DNA from 2 places in the Synechococcus sp. M16CYN genome. Region 1 is predicted to be linked to the other one. Evidence: predicted binding sites of a transcription regulator. Region 1 holds the regulator's gene; the other holds the start of a gene.
What was found. Region 1 encodes NtcA, which controls nitrogen genes in cyanobacteria. Its sites were predicted from a motif close to GTANCNNNNGNTAC; they were not measured.

Region 1 (4,951 bases):
GAAGAGTTATTGGCTCTAAGCACAGCTTTGATCAACGAGAGATCGCTTCCAAAGTTACAAGGCGTTAAAAGTAGTGTTGGCCTTGAACAATGAATCCACCTTCGGTGGGCTTGGCGAATGTGATTCTTTACAGCTATAGCTGACTTGAAAGACATTAGCAATCTCACCACGATTATTACATAGTGCTGGCTTATTTACTTTCATGGATCGTTTTCGCGTCGACTTGATTGCTGCTACACCAAACCCGCAACAGTGCACTTACGCTGCGATGCATCAAGACTACAGCGAGAGTTTCGTTGCAAGAGAACGCAGCAACTGGCCAGATGAAGAACATGCTGGAGAAATCTGTGTCAAGCGGTTGCTCTCAGGAGGACGCGGCCACTACGGGCCTCTTGAACACGCCCAGATTATTTTGAATGTGGGGTGGTTCCCTCATTCAGTGGTTCAGCAAGCACGCACACACCGTGTTGGGGTAAGTTTTGATGTGCAGTCTATGAGGTACACAGGAGAACGTATTTGCCGTGCCGCAGATGGTAAAATCGATCCTGAGGAAGTATTTTACCTGCGACCGCTTGGAGATTATAGAGATCGATATGGCAAAAGATACGCTTACACTTCGGAGCAACGATCATTAGATTTAGATCACTGTCGGCTGTCTGCGCAGCGATATCGAGATCTCCTTCGCTCGGGATTCTCCGAGGAACATGCCCGCGGAACCCTTCCATTCGATTACCGTCAACACTTCGTAGTTAGCTTCAGCTTGCGAGCATTTTTCCACTTCGTAGACTTACGCTCAAAACTGGATGCCCAGCTAGAGATTCGTCAACTTTGCGATCTCATGTGGCCTCATATAGAGAATTGGGCCCCACAATTCGCGCAATGGTACAAAGAAAGCCGAATGTATCGCGCGCAGTTGGCACCCTAGACCTTAGCCAAAGTGACGCGTTCTGGTTGATGTTGGTATTTGCCCTGGCGGTCGCTATACGTAATGGAACAGGGTTCACCCTCGAAAAATAATAGTTGACAGATTCCCTCATTGGCGTAGATGCGGCAATCAGCTCCGGAGCTGTTGCTGAATTCAAGGGTGAGATGGCCTTCCCAGCAAGCCTCTACAGGAGTTGTGTTCACTATGATTCCAAGGCGCGCATAGGTGCTCTTGCCAAGACAAATCACTGTGATGTCTGACGGCACTTTCATGCTCTCCAAGGCAACCCCAAGCCCATAGGAATGAGCAGGAATAATGAAGTAACGGCCATCTCCGTCTTCATGTAAAGGAGTCGGTTCGAGGTTGGTAGGGTTGAATCGCTTGGGATTCATCACTGTCCCAGGTATATGCCTGAAAATCAGGAACTCTTTAGGTGAAAGTCGGAGATCGTAGCCATAGGAAGAACAGCCAAAGCTGAGAACAGGTCGCTCACGTAGCTCAGAGTCCAGGTGACGAACTAAACTCGATTGAAAAGGCTTGAGCATTCCAAGCTCGGCTTGTTCCATGATCCAACGATCACACTTGAGCATCAGAGTCCTCGGTGCAGTTCTGTTACCTGATCAGCCATCACAACGATACTGGTGGGGACAGATGGACCAGTGATAATGACATCCATGGACTTAGGGCGCTGTTTCAAGGTCGACAACAGGTCAGCCTCGTCTATACCGCCAAGACGTACAGCTAAACCAATTTCATCCAGAACAAGCTGATCAAGATCTCCGGTTATTAGGTGCTGGCGACACACTTTCCAAACGGCCTGAATGGCATCACGGCATCCGTAGATACTCGGTTCCGCAACGCGTACCGGAATATCGGGACGCAACCAGGTAAGGGCACTACACAATTGAACACGACCCGACGGTCCTTGGTGTACGCCACCCTTGAGGAATTGACTAATCAAAACGCGACTTCCAAGCCCTGCTGCACGCACAGCTTGGCTCAGCACACCAGAAAAACTTCCCCGATAAGGAGCCGTGTGTACTTGCAACTGACCTTTCGGGGCCACTAAACGTAGAGAGCTTGGCGACGTTCCTAGGACACGCGAAAGAGAACACAAACCAATACGATCAAGCGCTTGAAGATCACTACCTTTGGAATGGATCTTCTGATGTCTGTGGCGGTCGGTCAGGCTTGCGGTCATCACGTTATTCTACGCCGAGAGATTCCCGGAATACCTCAAAATGTAGCGGCGTAAAGCCACCTCACGGGGTGATGGACACTATCCATAGTGTTCGAAGTGTGATGTCGGGATAGTTACGAGGTGTAACGCACTTGCTTTTGAGTCACAAGCGACCCAATATTGGCTTTAGTTCGATGAAGGTCATAATGGCAATTCTCACCTTTTTCCGGTGAGCTTAAGGCCCTATAAGCGTTGAACTTAGTTGTTGTCTATGCCGAGCATGCTGAATTTTCCTTCGCGGTGTTTATTTCGATGACAACGTGCAGTAGTTAGGCGAGACGACAGTCAACGGCTATTCGGCGCTGAGCATGTACTTTCCCTAGATTCCACACCGCAACGTCAGAAATACGAGTTAAAGAAGCTGTTGGGCTAAATCCAAAACATTCAGCGCCTAATCGACTGTAGCCTTAAAGTGGCTGCAGTCGATTAGGCGCTCGACTTTTATGACAGTCAGGCGGAAATCTGACTCAAAACAGGTATGGTTAGAACGGTTTACAACGATCGAGAGTGCAGGAAACCGCAAAAAGAGTCTCCTGCAGTCGCCGCCTGCTAACATGTGCGGCCGAGATTAGGATAAGCAACGGGGATATAGATGCAAGTACTGAAAATCTGAGTAGGAGGCCAATGCGTGATAATGGTTGTAGAGCTCCCCGAGTCAGACTCGTAACTTTTCCGTTAATAGCGGTAAACCGATGAGCACCAGCACTGGTTTCACTCACTACGTACCGCTCGGCAATGCGATTACGCCTGCTCAGCAGCCGGGATTTACTTCTTTGCTAGATATCATTCGCGATCTTGACGGTGCCAACACCGAGCTGGTGGAACGCAACAAAACAATCTTCTTCCCGGGGGACCCCGCAGAACGCGTCTACCTCATTCGGCGCGGCGCTGTGCGTTTATCAAGAGTTTATGAATCCGGCGAAGAAATCACCGTCGCACTGCTAAGAGAAAACAGCCTATTTGGTGTGCTGTCGTTGTTGACGGGTCAACGCTCTGATCGTTTCTACCACGCAGTAGCATTCACTCGTGTTGAGATGGTGACAGCACCGGCAGCATCGGTTCGAACAGCGATTGAAGCAGACACCTCTGTGGGGCTCCGCCTCCTACAGGGTCTGTCTAGTCGAATTCTGCAGACTGAAACAATGATTGAAACTCTTACTCATCGAGACATGTCCTCCCGTCTTGTGAGTTTTCTTCTTGTGCTCTGTAGAGACTTTGGGGTACCTGACTCTTTAGGAATTACGATTGATCTGCGCCTTTCCCATCAGGCAATAGCTGAAGCAATTGGCTCAACACGCGTCACAATTACGCGTCTGCTAGGAGATCTGCGGCAATCGGGTCTCGTGCAAATTGACCGTAAAAAGATTACGGTCCTCGACCCGACTGCCTTGGCTAAGCGATTCAGCTGATTGCATTCCTAGTGGAGGCCTTAGTGGTCCATGAGTGGGTGGCTACTGATCCTCTCTTTGCTGGTGCTTGGAGCAGCCTTATCGACTCTCGGCGACCGCTTAGGCAGCCGCGTAGGGAAAGCCCGCCTTCGCTTATTTAACATGCGTCCACGCCGCACGGCCGTGGTCATTACTATATTAACTGGTAGCCTGATTAGCGCTATTTCGTTTGGCTTGATGCTGCTAGTCAGCCGGCGACTACGAGTTGGTCTCTTTGAGTTGGACACGCTACAGGCGCGATTAAAAGAGAGCCGTGAGCGGTTAGACGCCGCTAAGCGCGAGCGCGTAGAAGCGCGATCTGCTACAGCCCGCGCTGAGGATAGGCTTGGGGTAGCACGGCGACGTGCCGATACTCTCCGGCAAGAGCTGACACTTTTGCAAAAGCAACGTCAAGACCTCGAAACAGATAAAGATCGACTCAGTCGTGATATCGCAGACCGCGACGTTGACATCCAACGAAAAGAAGCTGAACTCGGCAGGGTGCGCAATCAAATCAAGCTCGGAAAGAAGGAATTAAATGATCTTGAGCGCAATCTTGTCGCCTTACGCCGTGGTGCCGTGGTGCCGTGGTGCTCAGCAGTGGTCAAGTCTTGGCCACTGCCACGATCCGGACAGAGTCAGTTGATCAGAGCAAAAAGATGGTGGATCATCTGCTTCGAGCGGCCAATTTCAATGCTTACAGTAAAGTTTTACCTGGAGAACTTCCTGATCAGCAAATTGTTCGCGTCCCTCAGAGCGATATAAAGCGTTTGCGAGAAATTATTAGTGAACCAGGCATATGGGTGATATCGATGCGATCGGCAGCCAACGTTTTACGGGGAGAATCTGTGGTCTACGCTTTCCCAGAAGTCTATCCAAATCGTTTAGTGGCCCTCTCAGGAGATATCCTAGCTTCCGTAAGATTTACTCCTACTGAACGCAACAACGCAACCATCCGTACTCGTCTAAACTTGCTACTTACATCGGCCTACGCAGAAGCAAAACGACGCGGATCCCTAGCCGCAAGTCTGCGGTTCGATGGTGGTGCATTGGCTTATCTCGGACAAACACTAATGGACCAGCCCGAGAGGGAAGTCACCTTGCAGGCGATATCCGCGCGTGACAGCAACAGCGCTGACCCAATCTTCGTGGTCGTGAAGTCGATCCTTTGAACCTGCTGATAGCGCTAGATCCAGGACGAAGCAAGTGCGGCTTAATTCTGGTTGATTATAGACAAAGCCGCGTTTTAGCTGGTCATGTTGTGTTACCTACCGCCGTTCTCAAGCTTGTGAATAAATGGGCGCGGCATCAACTTCTTGATCGCATTATCATTGGAAATGGCACAGGTGGTACTCAATG
Region 2 (4,951 bases), 850 kb from region 1:
GCAGTTCTGTTGCCAGGATCTGGACTTGATCAGGCCAGGTGGATCTCAGTTTATCCATAGCGTTGCAGCGAAGTTAATTTAGTCTCGGGGTCGAAAGGAGATGAGCGTATGGATAGCACTAGAAAAACATTAGGGTATCTGCAGGCTAATTGTATAAAGGCAAATCAAGGTTGAAATGGGTAGATTACAAAGTTAGACAAAACCTAAAAGCTAGACTCGCCACTGTCGGCAAAAGTATCACTTCTAGGGTAGCTGTTAATTAGTCCAGGTTCTGCAGCTGGGGGGCATCGTACGCAGACAATTTATCTGGATAGGGATTCTGGTCTAGATGAGTTGTTACTAAGGATGAGAAGCATTATTATTAGCTTGGTACTTCTCTGAAAAAATTAGACTAGACGACAAGCTATCGATACCACCTTTTAACCATAATCAAAGATGGCCAAACGATTAAGTTAACTACTCTTCAGTCTAATAAATTCTCGGATATCGAAGACTATGAAACTTTTGCCTCCTAACCCTGCTTTATATAAAGGTTTTCTTTGATGATTTTAATTAAGGAAGCGACAACTTCATAGTCGCGCTAGGTTGTTGCCCAAGTAAAATGGGAATGGGTAATGAAGAGCGATGACAATCCTTCAAATCCTAAACTAAGTCTGTTATATAGTTTCTTTTAAAGCAACTACTATTCGACACCGTCTCATCCCTATGATTTATCGGTAGGGAGTCATTTCAGTAAATTAGCTAAGGGTATTTTCAACAATCAGGTTTTCTGGCAGACCAAATACGTGTCATGAAATGAGAATCGGCGGTGATTTCCTTAAAACCAGCGGTTCTAAGACGCGCGTCAATGTCATCACCTATGTAGTCGCGATAATAAGGTTCGTGAAAGAACCTACGGAAGTTCTCCATCACAACACTGAATTGCGGCGCATCAGCCAGTTGAACAGAGTCAGCTAAAACAAGTACACCACCTGGTTCAAGTACTCTCCATGCCTCATTCACGACGTTTTGACGCGCATCGCCAGGAAGCTCATGTAATAGAAATACACACGTCACGCCTTGCAGACAAGCATCAGCAAGCAGAAGAGATTCGCCGTTAGCTCGGATTAGCTGGACAAGAGATGATTGGGTCTTGTTCAACCAGCGATTAGCCTGCCGTAAATAAGCATCGGATAAATCTATCCCAATTAACTCCACATGTGGGAGAGCAGAACGGATTTGATGTAGAGTCCGACCGGTTCCTGTTGCAACATCAAGGACGCGAAGCGACGCCGGGCTACGGTCGGCGAAATGCTTGAGACCACGTTTCAGTGGAGCGATTACACGGCGCCGCATGGCGTCAGCGGTACCATTGAAGAGAATTTCAACCTGTAGGTCATATAGACCTGCGGAACGGTCACTAAGGTAACCGTCGGTTTGGTGGTGAAAGTTTTGGAGGTAGTAATCCGGAAAAAGCGAGGAATCCGTTGTTTTAGGTAGATCACGTACATTGTGTTCCAGTTTCCTATTCCATATGGCGGGTAAATCGAGCCAAATTTGCGGATAACGACTGGCCCAATCAAGCCATGGAACATCAAAAAGAAGAGCAGTAGGGTAGAGCCCTTGTTCGGCTTCTTGCCAATCACGCTCTTCCAACTGCATCATCGAGCTACGCAGGGTTTGGAGGATGTCGGCAGATACCGATTCTGTACTGGGCATAGCATCCGGAGCGACCAGCTCCATCAGCTTGGTGCTTAACCCCTTATGGGCCAGCCCAGCGATGCTTTTCCCCTGTTGGAGAGTTTGGTAAGCCAGCTTGCTTAGAGGCGTGGTCGCCATCGAAACATAATATGAGACCACCATTCCAGCGAATGTATCTGAAAAATGCGGCCCCTAGTAGGCACAAAAAAGTCCGCCTCGCTTAAGACGGACAAAAACCAGCCTGTCGGTTTTGAGCTAGGCGTCGTAGTACATGGCAAACTCGTGCGGGTGAGGACGTTGACACAGCTGCTGGACCTCTTCGTATTTGAGATCGATCCAGTTATCGATGAGGTCGTCCGTAAAAACTCCCCCTTCTGTAAGAAAGGCCCGGTCAAGGTTAAGAGCCTCCAGGGCACTGTCTAAGGAGGGTGGAACGGTCGAAATTTTCTGTAACTCTTCTTCACTGAGTTCAAACAAGTCGCGGTCTTCGCCATCACCAGGGTCGATTTGATTTTTAATACCATCTAACCCGGCCATCATCATGGCACTGAAGGCTAAATAAGGGTTAGCTAAAGCATCTCCAGAACGGAATTCCAAACGCTTAGCTCTAGGGCTAGGGCCGGTTAGAGGAATGCGTACAGCTGCAGAGCGGTTACCTTCGGAATATACCAAATTCACAGGTGCCTCAAAACCAGGAACGAGACGCTTGTAGCTGTTAGTGGTTGGATTGGTGAAAGCCAAGAAAGCCGGTGCATGCCTCAGTATGCCGCCGATGTACCAACGTGCTGTTTGCGACAAGTTGGCATATGTACCCTCTCCAAAAAACAGCGGCTTGCCTCCTTTCCAAAGGCTTTGGTGAACATGCATACCACTGCCGTTGTCGTTGAACACCGGTTTCGGCATAAACGTAGCAGTTTTGCCATATTTCTTCGCAACATTACGCACGACATACTTGTATGTCATCACATTGTCAGCTGCTTCAATTAACTGGGCAAATTTCATACCCAGCTCGTGTTGACTAGCACCAGCCACCTCGTGGTGATGCTTCTCGATTGGAATACCAAGCTGCGCCATCAGCAAAAGCATTTCGGAGCGAATATCCTGTGCGGTGTCGTTGGGTATTACCGGAAAATAACCCTCCTTAGCCTGAATTTTGTATCCAAGGTTACCGCCTTCTTCAATGCGGCCTGTATTCCAGCCAGCTTCGATAGTGTCAACGCTGTAGAAGGAACTGCTTTCCGCCGACTTGTACCGAACGTCATCAAAGAGGAAAAACTCAGGCTCTGGGCCAAAGAAGGCCGTATCCGCAATTCCGCCGTCATTTAAGTAGACCAATGCCCGTTGCGCGAGCGCTCGCGGGCAACGTTCGTAGTTCTGACCAGTTCGAGGATCTTGAATTGAACAAATGATGCTTAGAGTCTTATGACGATAAAAAGGGTCGATCCACGTAGTACTGGGGTCGGGCACCATCGCCATATCCGACGTGTTAATTGCTTTCCAACCCCGAATGGACGAGCCGTCAAAAGCCAAGCCCCCGGTGAAAGAACCTTCCTCAAGCAGGTTGGAACACACCGTTAGATGTTGCCACTTGCCATGAAAGTCAGTGAACTTCAAATCGATCAGCTCTATGCCTTCGTCTTTGACTTGACTAAGGACCTCCTGAGGTGTTTTGGCCATGAAATAGCAAATGCCAAACTCGTATGGTGGGGAAACCGCAAGGGTATCGACCACTTCGTCTATGGTATCAAAAGGGACATTGACTCTTTTCGATATTGTTTGCGTAACCGTTTTTGTCAAAAAATAAGGATTGCAGGTTCGCTGGGGGGGCCTTTCTATGTAGATCGGAGCTACCCTCTCAGTCAGCCTTGTCTCAGAACTTTTAAGATATGCGCGACGCCATCACTGGTCTGATCCGTCGTTATGACCAGCTGGGACGCTATTTCGATAGGTTGGCGATCGACAGCATTGAGTCGTATCTCGGCGAATCGGAGCTGCGAATTCGTGCTGTTGAACTAATCAACACTAAAGCTGCCGAAATTGTGCGTGAGGCTAGCCAGCGCCTTTTCCAATCTGAGCCAGACTTGTTGCTCCCTGGTGGAAACGCTTACACCACCCGGCGACTGGCAGCTTGTCTTCGTGATATGGACTATTTTTTGCGCTACGCCAGTTATGCCTTGGTGGCAGGTGACAACGCCGTCCTTGATGAACGAGTCCTCAATGGTCTCAACGATACGTACAAAAGTCTTGGAGTCCCCACAGGTCCCACTGTGCGCAGCATTGTTTTGCTCGGTGAAGTCGTCACTGAGAATCTCTTGAAACAAGGAGTGTCTTCCAAAGAATTAGCCGTAGTATTCCAGCCTTTTAATCATTTAGCTTGCGGATTGGGTGAAACTGACATTCGTCGACGCTGAATTTAAAGTTTCAGTAGGATTGCGATTGGTTGATTTAGCAGCCTCAGTAAGGCGACAGCTGCCTAAGCTCTGTTTTTAGAAAGAGCGTTAAGGGCCTTGGTGACGGCGCAATATCCTCTCCCAGTTGACGATCGTCACCGCAAGTCTTTTGCCAAGATTGCGACGCCCGATCGACTGTTATTAGGTCCTGGTCCATCCAACGCCCATCCAACTGTCCTTCAGGCATTGGCACGTACCCCTGTTGGTCACCTAGATCCCCTCTATATCGAATTGATGGGCGAAGTTCAGGAGCTTTTGCGCTATGCCTGGCAGACCGACAACTATCTCACACTGCCAATGAGTGGCACGGGCAGCGCGGCAATGGAAGCCACGATTGCCAATACTGTTGAACCAGGGGATACAGTCCTCGTCGCGGTGAAGGGATATTTCGGTCTTCGTCTTGCTGACATGGCCAACCGGTATAGAGCTAAAGTTAAAAAGCTTGAAAAGCCTTGGGGCCAGTGGTTTTCATTAGATGAACTCGAGGCTGCTCTAATCGAATACAAGCCAGCCATCCTGGCAATAGTGCATGCAGAAACCTCCACTGGTGTCTGTCAACCTATGGACGGGGTCGGCGATCTCTGTCGAAAGCACGATTGTCTCCTGCTTCTAGATACGGTGACATCTTTGGGTGGTGTACCTGTCTATATCGATGAGTGGAAGGTGGACTTGGCTTACAGCTGTAGTCAGAAGGGGTTGAGCTGTCCTCCAGGTTTGGGTCCTTTCACCATGGGATCGCGGGCTGAAACTAAGATGAAAGCTCGAACCAGCAAAGTCCCCAACTGGTATCTCGATGTTTCTTTGCTTAACAAGTATTGGGG

Region 2: glnA (type I glutamate--ammonia ligase) is a predicted target of NtcA. The motif match lies at 3,422-3,435, and genes of this name have one in related genera.

What each region holds. Positions count from the first base shown of each region.
Region 1 covers NZ_AP029048.1:512,420-517,370, reverse strand. Annotated here, with positions in the region: gene ABWV55_RS02435 (thioredoxin domain-containing protein) at 1-93, shown strand, start outside; gene thyX (FAD-dependent thymidylate synthase) at 203-925, shown strand; gene dcd (dCTP deaminase) at 922-1,515, opposite strand; gene ABWV55_RS02420 (cob(I)yrinic acid a,c-diamide adenosyltransferase) at 1,515-2,126, opposite strand; gene ntcA (global nitrogen regulator NtcA) at 2,858-3,574, shown strand; partial or broken gene ABWV55_RS02410 (DUF3084 domain-containing protein) at 3,605-4,764, shown strand; gene ABWV55_RS02405 (resolvase) at 4,761-4,951, shown strand, end outside.
Region 2 covers NZ_AP029048.1:1,358,746-1,363,696, reverse strand. Annotated here, with positions in the region: gene ABWV55_RS06565 (DUF6439 family protein) at 1-58, opposite strand, end outside; gene ABWV55_RS06560 (methyltransferase domain-containing protein) at 754-1,818, opposite strand; gene glnA (type I glutamate--ammonia ligase) at 1,936-3,357, opposite strand; gene ABWV55_RS06550 (allophycocyanin subunit beta) at 3,567-4,091, shown strand; gene ABWV55_RS06545 (alanine--glyoxylate aminotransferase family protein) at 4,188-4,951, shown strand, end outside.